DNA from 3 places in the Pseudomonas sp. NPDC079086 genome. Region 3 is predicted to be linked to each of the others. Evidence: predicted binding sites of a transcription regulator. Region 3 holds the regulator's gene; each other region holds the start of a gene.

Region 1 (4,156 bases), on a different contig from region 3:
GCAGCGTGCCAATGTCGCAAGTCCAGGTGATCGGTCAGTAACTAACAGGTTTTAGCCGCCGGCTGTCCGGCAAAGGAGTCTTCCATGGGTTTTAATATCGGTCTTAGCGGCCTACGTGCCGCGACCAGTGACCTTAACGTGACCGGTAACAACATCGCCAACGCCGGTACTGCCGGTTTCAAGCAGTCGCGCGCCGAGTTTGCCGATGTTTATGCGGCGTCTGTGTTGGGCTCTGGTTCGAATCCGCAGGGCAGTGGTGTGCTGCTCGGTGATGTGTCGCAGCTATTTAATCAGGGCAATATCAATTACACGCAGAACGCCCTGGACCTGGCGATCAACGGCAACGGCTTTTTTCAGACCAGCAACAATGGTGAAGTGAGCTACACCCGTGCCGGTTACTTCGGCACCGACCGTGACGGCTTTATGGTGAATAACTTTGGTTATCGCCTGCAGGGCTATGCGGTGGATGCCAGTGGTAATTTACAGAATGGCATCGTTAACGATTTACGTATCGAGACGGCCAGTCAAGAGCCTCGGGCAACTGAGAGTCTTGAGCAGGTATTCAACCTCAACTCGACTAATAGCGTGCCGACTACCGTGCCGTTCAATCCGTCGGATCCCACGACCTATAACTCGTCGACTTCGACCAATATTTACGACACCCAGGGCAACTCCCACGTATTCACCCAGTATTTCCTCAAGACTGGGCCCAATACCTGGCAGATGAATGTGCTAATCGACGGGCGCAACCCGGATGACCCGACGCTGACCACGCCTTCCTCTGTGGATCTACAGTTCACTACTGCCGGGCAGTTGGATATTCCTGCGTTGATCGCCTCAACGCCGACCGGTTTTGCTGTAGATGCCAATGGTGTTATCAACCTGACCACCTGGGTGCCGGCCGCGCCGGATAATGCTATCCCTCCTGTATGGAGTAGTAACGGCGCTACTGCCAGCCCCGCAGGTGTGGCTATTGATGTGCGTCCTTCAACGCAGTTTGCCAGTAACTTTGCGGTTAATCGGGTCAGTCAGGATGGTTACACCACTGGCCAATTGGCGGGGTTGGAAATTGATGACACCGGGGTAATCTTTGCCCGCTACACCAATGGTCAATCCAAGGTTCAGGGGCAAGTGATTCTGGCTAACTTCGCCAACGTCCAGGGCTTGACGCCTGTGGGTAAGACCGCCTGGGTGCAGTCCTTCGAGTCTGGTGAGCCGGTGGTCGGTACGCCGCGCAGCGGTACCCTGGGTGCGCTGCAGTCTGGTGCCCTGGAAGACTCTAACGTCGAGCTGTCGGATCAGTTGGTCAACCTGATCGTGGCGCAGCGCAACTACCAGGCCAACGCCAAGACCATTGAAACCGAAAGTGCGGTAACTCAGACCATTATCAACCTGCGTTGATAAGTGTTGCCTGCGGCAGGCAAGTGCCTGTCGCGGGCGGCAAAAGTACGCCGCGCTGGTATTTAGAAGGCTCCATTTGGAGCCTTTTTGTTTTTTTAAATTCATATTTATCAAATGCTTATTGTTGTTTTTTGAGTACTGGCACAGCCATTGCTTTGTAGCTTGTATAGAGCAGCGGGGCGGCAAGCCCACTCGGAGAATAACCATGGACAAGATGCTGTACGTTTCCATGACTGGGGCCCACCAGAACACACTGGCCCAGCGTGCCCATGCCAACAACCTGGCAAACATCACCACCAATGGTTTCCGTCGCGATTTTGAGCAGGCACGCTCCATGCCGATCTTCGGTGACAGTTATCCGTCGCGGGTCTATGCCATGAGCGAGCGCCCGGGTACTGACTTCACCCCAGGCTCCCTGCAGGAAACCGGTCGCGATCTGGATGTGGCCGTTGGCGGCAAGGGCTGGTTGGCTGTGCAGGCACCTGATGGCAGTGAAGCCTACGTGCGCACCGCCAGTTTGAATGTTGACTCCTTGGGCGTGCTGCGTACCGGCAATGGCTTGCCGGTGATGGGCAACGCCGGGCCGATTGCGGTGCCGCCAGAGCAGAAAATCGAAATTGGCAAGGATGGCACCATCAGTATCCGTGCCTTGGGCGAGGCGCCGAACGTACTGGCCGAGGTGGATCGTTTAAAGCTGGTCAATCCTGATCCCAAGCAGATGGAGAAGGGCACCGATGGATTGATCCGCTTCAAGGGCCAAGGCCCGGTCCTGGCTGATGCCAATATGGAGATCACCTCGGGCTTCCTCGAGTCGAGCAACGTCAACGCCGTGGAAGAGATGACCGCGATCCTCTCGCTGTCCCGCCAATTCGAACTGCAAGTGAAGATGATGCGCACCGCCGAAGACAATTCGGCGGCCATGGCGCGCGTCTTGCAGATGACCTAATTATCAGCACGCGGCGTCGTTAAAACGACGCCCGAGGAGAATCGATATGCTTCCGGCACTGTGGGTCAGTAAGACGGGTCTTACCGCTCAGGATATGAACCTGACCACCATTTCCAACAACTTGGCCAACGTTTCGACCACGGGCTTCAAGCGTGATCGCGCCGAGTTCGAGGACTTGCTGTATCAGATTCGTCGTCAGCCTGGCGGCCAGTCCAGTCAGGACAGTCAATTGCCTTCCGGTTTGCAACTGGGTACCGGTGTGCGGGTGGTGGGTACGCAGAAGATCTTCACTGCCGGTAGCCTGCAAACCACCGAGCAGCCGCTGGATATGGCAATCAATGGCCGTGGTTTCTTCCAGGTGCTGCTGCCCGATGGCACGGTGTCCTATAGCCGCGACGGTAGCTTTCACCTCAACTCCGATGGCCAGGTGGTGACTTCCAACGGTTATGCCTTGGAGCCCGCCATCGTACTGCCCAACGAAGTTCGCACCTTTACCGTGGGCGAAGACGGCACAGTGTCGGTGACTACTGCCGGCAACCCGCAGCCACAGATTGTTGGCAACCTGCAGACCGCCGACTTTATCAACCCGGCGGGTCTGGAAGCGATCGGTAACAATCTGTTTCTGGAGACCGCCTCCAGCGGCGCGCCGCAGGTAGGCACTCCTGGTTTGAACGGCCTGGGCACCACGCTGCAGAACACCCTGGAAAACTCCAACGTGAGCGTGGTCGAGGAGCTGGTGAACATGATCACTACTCAGCGTGCTTACGAAATGAACTCCAAGGTCATTTCCACCGCTGACCAGATGCTCGGCTTTATTTCACAGAATCTTTGATAGGTAGGGCCGGCTAGTCGCGTAGCGTCTGACCAGGCTTTGGATACAGCAAGGAATCGCTTGAACTGGCACTGGTGGCTTACGTTGCACGCCACCCCAGGCACGCATGAGGTAGTAGATATGAACCGGCTGATAATCATTAGTGCACTGCTTGGCCCTCTGGCTTTGAGCGGCTGCATGGCTCCCGCACCTAAGTCGGATGATCCCTATTACGCTCCGGTGATGCCGCGCACCCCGTTGCCAGCAGCGCAGAACAACGGCTCGATTTATCAGGCCGGTTTCGAGAATGGTCTGTTCGGTGACCGCAAGGCATATCGCGTGGGCGACATTATCACCATCACCCTGAATGAGCGCACTCAGGCCAGCAAGAACAACAACAGCAAAATCAGCAAAGACAGCTCTGCCAGCCTTGGCGTGCCTAACCTGTTCGGTATGACTGCGGCCCCGAAAAATCCCCTGGCTGGCCTTAGCGCTCTGGGCTTGACCAATGACACCCTGGGCCTGGATGCCAGCTTCGATGCCACCCGCTCAGCGGATGGCTCTGGTGCTGCCGGGCAGAGCAACAGTCTGACCGGCTCGATTACCGTTTCGGTTGCCGAAGTCATGCCCAACGGCATTTTGCTGGTGCGCGGGGAAAAGTGGATGACTCTGAATACCGGCGATGAACTGGTACGGATTGCTGGCCTGGTGCGCTCTGATGACATCGCCACCGACAACACTGTGTCCTCAACCCGGATTGCCGATGCGCGCATCACCTACTCGGGTACTGGTGCGTTTGCCGATGCCAGTCAACCGGGTTGGATGAGTCGTTTCTTTCTTAGCCCAATGTGGCCGTTCTGAGGATGGCCAACATGACGCTTAGCAAATACCTGATTACCGCTGTCGCCCTGTTGCTGGCCTCTGTTGCCCAGGCCGAACGGCTCAAGGATCTGGCTAGCATCCAGGGCGTACGCAGCAACCAGTTGATCGGCTACGGC
Region 2 (4,156 bases), on a different contig from region 3:
GGCCAGCGCATCACTGACCTCCTCGATCTGCACGTCCTTGCCCAGCTCGTCGATCACTTTGTCGATCGGTAGCAAGGTCGCGCGCTCGAGGGCGCGCCCGAGAATGGCCATGTCGAACTGGCTCTCTTCATACTCGATGCGCAGCTTTTTCGCCTTGGTGGTCGGGTTGACCGAAATCACCCCGCAGTATTCCGGCATGTGCTTGGCGAACTCGGCGGTGCCAATGCGCGTAGCGGTGTCGATGATGTCTTGCTTGTGGCTGGCCAGCAGCGGACGCAGCACCAGCATATCGGTGGCCGAGTCGATTACTGCGAGGTTTGGCAGGGTCTGACTGGAAACCTGACTGATCGCCTCACCGGTGACCAGCGCATCAATTTGCAATCGTTCAGCCATGCGCGTGGAGGCGCGCAGCATCATGCGCTTGAGGATGACCCCCATCTGGCTGTTGTCGACTTTGCCGAGAATCTCGCCCAGCACTTCCTCGAACGGCACGCTGATAAACAGCACGCGCTGCGAGCTGCCGAATTTCTGCCAGAGGTAATGCGCCACTTCCATCACGCCCAACTCGTGGGCGCGGCCGCCTAGATTAAAGAAGCAGAAGTGGGTGACTAGGCCGCGGCGCATCATTTGGTATGCGGCGACGGTGGAATCGAAACCGCCACTCATCAGCACCAGGGTTTGTTCCAGCGAGCCCAGCGGGTAACCGCCTAGGCCTTCGTGCTGATGGTGAATAACGAACAGGCGCTGATCGCGGATTTCCATGCGCACGACAACGTCCGGATCTTTCAGCGAGATGCCGGCCGCGCCGCATTGCTGGCGCAATTGGCTGCCGACATAGCGCTCAACATCCATGGAGCTGAACGCATGCTTGCCGGCGCGCTTGCAGCGTACCGCGAAGATCTTGCCCGGCAGCTGATCGGCGAAGTGCAACTTGCACTTTTCCAGCACATCGTCGAAGTCGCCCAGTGGGTATTCATCGACTTGCAGGAAATGCGTAATACCTGGCGTGCAGCTCAGGCGCTCGACCATCGCCTGCAGGGTTTTCGGCTCACTGATCTGGGTTTCGACTTCCAGGTTGTCCCACACACCGCTGACCTGCAGCTGTGGATCGAACTCACGCAAAACCGAACGAATGTTCTTCGCCAGCTGCCGGATAAAGTGCTTACGCACCGGCCGACTTTTAATGGTGATTTCCGGGAAGACTTTAACGATCAGTTTCATGAAAACAGTGGGTGCCGAGGCCGCGAAAAAACAGGGGCGCGGATTATAGCGGAAATTGCTCACGCTTTGATCAAAAATCCTCAACCACACAAATCGCGCACCACAAAAGTGCGCATGACAAATACGACGACCCATAACGGTGCAAATATTTATCAAGCAGCGCCGCGCAGCCCCCGCCAGCCCTGAGTTTCAGGGCTTACACCCATTCCTGTGCACTGGCATGCAATTTGCTCCCTTGTGAGGCAGGATGCCCTGGCGGAGTATGCCGCCGGCCGTAACATACTATTGAGGGCTCAGCATTCGAGCCTTATCCACCTGGAGGACAGCATGTCGAAGTCGATTCAACTTATTAAAGAACACGACGTGAAGTGGGTTGACCTGCGCTTCACCGACACCAAGGGCAAACAGCACCACGTGACCATGCCGGCACGCGATGCGCTGGACGACGAGTTCTTCGAAGTCGGCAAAATGTTCGACGGCTCCTCCATCCACGGCTGGAAAGGCATCGAAGCCTCCGACATGATCCTGCTGCCGGTTGACGAAACCGCTGTCCTGGATCCGTTCACCGAAGAGCCGACCCTGATCATCGTCTGCGACATCATCGAGCCAAGCACCATGCAAGGCTATGATCGTGACCCGCGCTCGATCGCCAAGCGCGCTGAAGAATTCCTGAAAACCACCGGTATCGGCGACACCGTATTCGTTGGTCCAGAGCCTGAGTTCTTCATCTTCGACGAAGTGAAGTTCAAGTCCGACATCTCCGGCTCGATGTTCAAGATCTTCTCCGAGCAGGCGTCCTGGAACACCGACGCTGACATCGAAGGCGGCAACAAAGGCCATCGCCCAGCCGTCAAAGGTGGCTACTTCCCAGTTCCGCCGTGCGACCACGACCACGAAATCCGTACTGCCATGTGTAATGCCATGGAAGAAATGGGTCTGGTCATCGAAGTTCACCACCACGAAGTGGCGACTGCCGGCCAGAACGAAATCGGCGTGAAGTTCAACACCCTGGTGGCCAAGGCTGACGAAGTTCAGACCCTGAAGTACTGCGTACACAACGTGGCTGATGCCTACGGCAAAACCGCGACCTTTATGCCGAAGCCGCTGTACGGCGACAACGGTTCGGGTATGCACGTACACATGTCCATCTCCAAAGATGGCAAGAACACCTTCGCTGGCGAAGGCTATGCCGGCCTGTCCGACACCGCCCTGTACTTCATCGGCGGCATCATCAAGCACGGTAAAGCCCTGAACGGCTTCACCAACCCGTCGACCAACTCCTACAAGCGTCTGGTCCCAGGTTTCGAAGCGCCAGTAATGCTGGCCTACTCGGCGCGTAACCGCTCGGCCTCGATCCGTATTCCATACGTTTCCAGCCCGAAAGCCCGCCGTATCGAAGCACGCTTCCCGGATCCGGCTGCCAACCCATACCTGGCCTTCGCTGCTCTGCTGATGGCCGGTATCGACGGTATCCAGAACAAGATTCACCCTGGCGATGCTGCTGATAAAAACCTGTATGACCTGCCACCAGAAGAAGGCAAGTTGATCCCACAGGTTTGTGGCAGCCTGAAAGAAGCCCTGGAAGAGCTGGATAAAGGCCGTGCGTTCCTGACCAAAGGCGGCGTGTTCTCCGACGACTTCATCGACGCTTACCTTGAGCTGAAGAGCGAAGAAGAAATCAAAGTCCGCACCTTCGTACACCCGCTGGAATACGACCTGTACTACAGCGTCTAATCCTGCACGCAATACAAGAGGCCACCTTCGGGTGGCCTTTTTGCGCTTGGAGGCACACCCGCAACACCTTTTAACCTGATGATTTCTGCGCTGGTACACGCCCAGCCATCAACGCGCTTGCCAGAGCGCGCGAGCAGTGCAAGGCTAAGAGCACATCACTAGGGAGAGTCAGGCATGCGCCCTCTGCTCATCTGCCTGTTACTGAGCCTGGCATTGCCGGCCAGTGCACAGATCTACAAATACACCGACGCCAATGGCAACACGGTATTCACCGACCAGCCGCCGGAAGGCCAGCCGACGCAGAATGTCGAGCTGCCGAAAACCAATAGCGTGTCGATGCCAGTACCCAGTGTGCCCGCCACAACCAACCCCGACCCAGCCGACAGCGCCGCGCCTTACAGCATGCTGCAGCTGACCGGCATCCCCGACGATGAAGCCATGCGCGCCAACAACGGCACCTTCAGCGTTGGCGTGGACATCCAGCCGCGCCTGGCCAGCAACCATCGCCTGCGCCTGCTTTTGGATGGCAAGCCCTACGGCCAACCGAGCAACGTGCCGCGCCTGCAAGTGAGCAATGCCGACCGTGGCGAACACAGCCTGGCTGTGGAAGTACTCAGCGGCGAGAAATCGATCCAGCAGAGCGCCACCAGCGTGTTTACCGTGCAGCGGGTCAATACCAGCAGCCCAGCCCTGCGCCCACCACCTCCGCCACCAAAGCCCAAACCAAAGCCAGCTCCCTAACTATGCGCAATCTGCTGTTCTGCGGCCTGATGCTGCTCGCTCTACCTGCCTTCGCGCAGGTCTACACCTATATAGATGCCGAAGGGAATCGCGTCTTCACCGATAAACCCCGCTCAGGTGATGCCGAGCGCGTCGAGCTGGCACCCAGCAATTCGATGCCGACCATCCAGACGCAGACCGCACCCACAGTTGAAGCGCCAGAACCCAGCCAGCGCTACAGCCTGCTGCGTATTCTGGTGCCACAGCCCGATGCGACCATCCGCGACAGCGCCGGCAACCTGATTGTCAGCATCAACAGCGAACCGAAACTCTTCCCCCAGCACAGCTATCGCCTGCTGCTGGACGGCGTACAGGTGGGTGAAGCAGGCAGCAGCCCGGTGTTCCCGCTGGAGAACATCGACCGCGGCACGCACCAGCTAGCGGTGGAGATCATCGACCTACAGGGCCGCATCATCGAGCG
Region 3 (4,156 bases):
CGCTTGAAACCGAAGGATTCCAGCAGAAATGCGGTGCCTGGCTCGGGCTGATTGAGCAGGCGCAGCTTGAGGCTATCGCGCAGCTGATAAAGATTGAGGTGCGTGGTGTCGATCTTCAGGTCGGCCAGGTCAATAATCGGCCCGAGCAGCAGGCTTTCATCGGCGATGGCTTCAGCCAGCGAACGGTTTTCGTTGGTCAGCGGATGGCGTCTGCGGGTTTCCGAGAAGCGCTTGAGCAGGGTTTCTTCGTCGGCATCCAGGTAGATCACATCGCACTTGATATGCCGTGCGCGTACTTCCTCTAGCAGCTCGGGAAAGCGCTTGAGGTGGCTCGGCAGGTTGCGTGCATCAATCGACACCGCGACCTGCGGATGCAGCAGCTCGGTGTGCAGCAGGGCGCGCTCGGCCAGTTCAGGCAGCAGCCCGGCGGGCAGGTTGTCGATGCAGTAGAAGCCGTTGTCCTCAAGCACATCGAGGGCGGTGCTCTTCCCGGAGCCGGAGCGACCGCTAACGATGATCAGGCGCATGCTCAGGCTCGGTTGAGTTGGCTTTGTACGTCCACGACCACCTGATACAGGGCTTCACTGCTTTCGGCTTGACGCAGGCTGGCACGCACATCGCTGCGATCGAGCATGCTGGCGATTTGCCGGAGCAGTTCCAGGTGAGCGTCGGTGGCCGCTTCGGGCACCAGCAGGACAAACAGCAGGTCCACTGGGGCGCCGTCGATGGCGTCGAAGTCTACGGCAGAGTCCAGGCGCAGCAAGGCGCTGATCGGCGCTGTACAACCGGGCAGGCGACAGTGCGGAATGGCAATGCCATTACCGAAACCGGTCGAGCCGAGTTTTTCGCGGGCAATCAGGCTTTCGAAGATGTCTTGGCCGTCCAGGTCAGGCAGCTCGCGCGCCACCAGGTTGGCAATCTGTTCGAGAACACGTTTTTTGCTGCCGCCCGGCACGTTCACCAGGGAACGGCCGGGGGTCAGGATAGTTTCAAGTCGGATCATAGGAGATAGACGATGTCAGCGGGCCATAGCGCCCTGTTGACGTTCGAGCTGTTTTTCCTTGTGTTTGATGAGTTGTCGGTCGAGTTTATCAGTCAGTAGATCGATGGCTGCGTACATGTCTTCATGCTCGGCATTGGCGACAACTTCGCCGCCGGCAATGTGCAGGGTCGCTTCGATTTTCTGTTTGAGCTTCTCGACCTCCATGGTGACTTGCACGTTGGTAATCTTGTCGAAGTGGCGCTCCAATCGGCCGAGTTTTTCGGCGATGTAGTCGCGTAGGGCGTCGGTCACATCCAGCTGGTGTCCACTGATGTTGACTTGCATACCGCTTTCTCCTTGTTGCCGTGTGTAAGAGGCAGGCGAGAGGCCTGCCGCCGGAACACTGTGGCGTGGAAGACTCTACAAAACGAGCCTGGCACGGTCGCTGATTGCTTGCTGGCAGTATGGCTGCTTTTGCGAAAAGGCGAGGCCGGACGTGTTGTGTATCGAGTGATCGTCTTCCTTCTTCGTGCCGCCTTAGATCAATCGTTTGCGCTCACTGGAAGGCGCTATTCCGAGGGATTCACGGTACTTGGCGACCGTGCGGCGAGCGACTTGAATGCCCTGTGCTTCCAGTAAACCAGCGATCTTGCTGTCACTCAACGGCTTTTTCGCATTTTCCGCCGCGACCAGTTTTTTGATGATGGCGCGGATCGCGGTGGACGAGCATTCGCCGCCCTCGGAGGTGCTGACGTGGCTGGAGAAGAAGTATTTCAGCTCGTAAATACCACGTGGCGTGTGCATGAATTTCTGCGTGGTTACCCGCGAGATGGTCGACTCATGCATACCTACAGCTTCGGCAATATCGTGCAGCACCAAAGGCTTCATCGCCTCGTCGCCGTAATCAAGGAAGCCGCGCTGGTGCTCGACGATCTGCGTGGCAACCTTCATCAGGGTTTCGTTGCGGCTCTGCAGGCTTTTGATAAACCAGCGCGCTTCCTGCAGCTGGTTACGCATAAAGGTGTTGTCGGCGCTGGAATCAGCGCGCTTCACAAAGCCGGCGTATTGCGCGTTGACCCGCAGGCGCGGCATCGCTTCTTGGTTCAGCTCTACCAGCCAGCGCTCGTTGTGTTTGCGCACGATCACGTCGGGCACCACGTATTCCGGCTCGCTGGATTCAATTTGCGAGCCGGGGCGCGGGTTGAGGCTCTGGATCAGGTCGATAACCTGACGCAACTCGTCCTCCTTGAGCTTCATGCGGCGCATCAGCTGGCTGTAATCGCGGCTACCGAGCAGGTCGAGGTAGTCGCTGGCCAGGCGCTGGGCTTCGCTCAGCCACGGAGTTTTCGCCGGCAGCTGACGCAGTTGCAGAAGCAGGCATTCGCCCAGGTTGCGTGCGGCGATGCCGGTGGGTTCGAACTGCTGAATGCGGTGGAGTACGGCTTCGACTTCGTCGAGTTCGATGTCCAGTTCCGGGTCGAAGGCCTCGACCACTTCTTCCAGCGTTTCTTCTAGATAGCCCTGCTGGTTGATGCAATCGATCAGGGTGACGCCGATCAGGCGGTCCTTGTCCGACATCGGGGCCAGATTGAGCTGCCAGAGCAGATGACTTTGCAGGCTCTCGCCGCTTGAGGTGCGGGTGGTGAAATCCCACTCGTCATCATCGTTGGTGCTACTGGGCAGGCTGCTGGCGCTGGTCTGGTAGATGTCTTCCCAGGCGGTATCGACGGGCAGCTCATTGGGAATGCGCTCGCCCCAATCGCCTTCCTCCAGGTTGTCCACGGTCTGCGTGGCTTCCTGATAGTTGGTTTCCTGATAGGGCGCTTCGGGCTGTTCGCTGGGGCTGGCACTTTCTGCGCCATCGGCCATGGGGTCCGAATTGTCGAAATCATCGCCATCTTCCTGGCGTTCGAGCATCGGGTTGGACTCCAAGGCCTCCTGGATCTCTTGTTGCAGATCCAGGGTAGACAGTTGGAGCAGGCGGATGGCCTGTTGCAGCTGCGGTGTCATCGTCAGCTGCTGGCCCATTCTCAGGACTAGCGATGGTTTCATTGCAGACCTTATTTACCGGCGTCTGTGCGCAATCCACTACAGGGCGTTTTCAAAAAGCGCCACTAGGAAGCAAATTATATGCCTGACTTTAAGGGTTTTGCCTAGCCTTGGCTGCAGTCGGCTTGAGAAAAGCTGTGGTTACAGCCTGAACTCATGCCCCAGGTAAACTTCTTTCACTGTCTGGTTGGCCAGAATTGCTTCGGCATCACCTTCGGCGATCAGCTGGCCATCGCTGACGATATAGGCCGTTTCGCAGATATCCAGGGTTTCGCGGACGTTGTGGTCGGTGATCAATACACCGATACCCTTGGCCTTGAGGTGATGGATGATCTGCTTGATATCGCCCACGGAAATCGGGTCAACACCGGCGAAGGGTTCGTCGAGCAGGATGAACTTGGGGTTGGTCGCCAGAGCGCGGGCAATTTCCACGCGGCGGCGCTCACCACCAGACAAACTCATGCCGAGGTTGTCGCGGATATGGCTGATATGAAACTCCTGCAGCAGGCCTTCAAGTTCCTTGCGGCGTGCGGCGCCGTCGAGGTCCTTGCGGGTTTCCAGGATGGCCATGATGTTGTCGGCCACGCTGAGCTTGCGGAAGATCGAGGCTTCCTGTGGTAGGTAACCGATGCCGGCACGAGCGCGGCCATGCATGGGCTGATGGCTGACGTCGAGGTCGTCGATCATCACGCGGCCCTGATCAGCCTGCACCAAGCCAACGATCATGTAGAAACAGGTGGTCTTGCCGGCACCGTTGGGGCCGAGCAGTCCGACGATCTGCCCGCTGTCGATGCTCAGGCTGACGTCGCGCACGACCTGACGGCCTTTGTAGCTTTTGGCCAAGTGTTGGGCTTTCAATGTGGCCATTATTACTGCGCCTGCTGGTCGGCTGGTTTGTTCTTCGGCTGGATCACCATGTCGATGCGCGGACGTGGCGCAGTGACGTTGGTGCCTGTGGCTCGGCCGGCGTTGACGATCTGGCGCTGGGTGTCATAGACGATCTTCTCGCCTTCGAAGGTGTTGCCTTCTTGAATCACCTTGGCTTGGTCGATCAATACAACGCGATCATTGGCCATGAAGTATTGGATGGTCAGGCCGTAGGCTTTGACGACCTGCTTGTCGGCA

What was found. Region 3 encodes sigma-54, which starts transcription at its own class of promoters, with help from an activator protein. Its sites were predicted from a motif close to ANTGGCATNNANNTTGCTNT; they were not measured.
Region 1: a site for sigma-54 is predicted at 1,539-1,558, ahead of ACIGEK_RS16625 (flagellar basal body rod protein FlgF). Genes of this name have one in related genera too.
Region 2: a site for sigma-54 is predicted at 1,436-1,455, ahead of glnA (glutamate--ammonia ligase). Genes of this name have one in related genera too.

What each region holds. Positions count from the first base shown of each region.
Region 1 covers NZ_JBITTY010000003.1:408,067-412,222, reverse strand. The annotation lists gene flgD (flagellar hook assembly protein FlgD) at 1-41, shown strand, start outside; gene flgE (flagellar hook protein FlgE) at 85-1,401, shown strand; gene ACIGEK_RS16625 (flagellar basal body rod protein FlgF) at 1,607-2,347, shown strand; gene flgG (flagellar basal-body rod protein FlgG) at 2,394-3,179, shown strand; gene flgH (flagellar basal body L-ring protein FlgH) at 3,300-4,019, shown strand; gene ACIGEK_RS16610 (flagellar basal body P-ring protein FlgI) at 4,031-4,156, shown strand, end outside.
Region 2 covers NZ_JBITTY010000001.1:259,305-263,460, forward strand. The annotation lists gene thiI (tRNA uracil 4-sulfurtransferase ThiI) at 1-1,221, opposite strand, end outside; gene glnA (glutamate--ammonia ligase) at 1,549-2,955, shown strand; gene ACIGEK_RS01180 (DUF4124 domain-containing protein) at 3,130-3,696, shown strand; gene ACIGEK_RS01185 (DUF4124 domain-containing protein) at 3,699-4,156, shown strand, end outside.
Region 3 covers NZ_JBITTY010000004.1:173,713-177,868, forward strand. The annotation lists gene rapZ (RNase adapter RapZ) at 1-527, opposite strand, end outside; gene ptsN (PTS IIA-like nitrogen regulatory protein PtsN) at 530-1,003, opposite strand; gene hpf (ribosome hibernation-promoting factor, HPF/YfiA family) at 1,019-1,327, opposite strand; gene ACIGEK_RS18855 (RNA polymerase factor sigma-54) at 1,520-3,034, opposite strand; gene lptB (LPS export ABC transporter ATP-binding protein) at 3,173-3,898, opposite strand; gene lptA (lipopolysaccharide transport periplasmic protein LptA) at 3,901-4,156, opposite strand, start outside.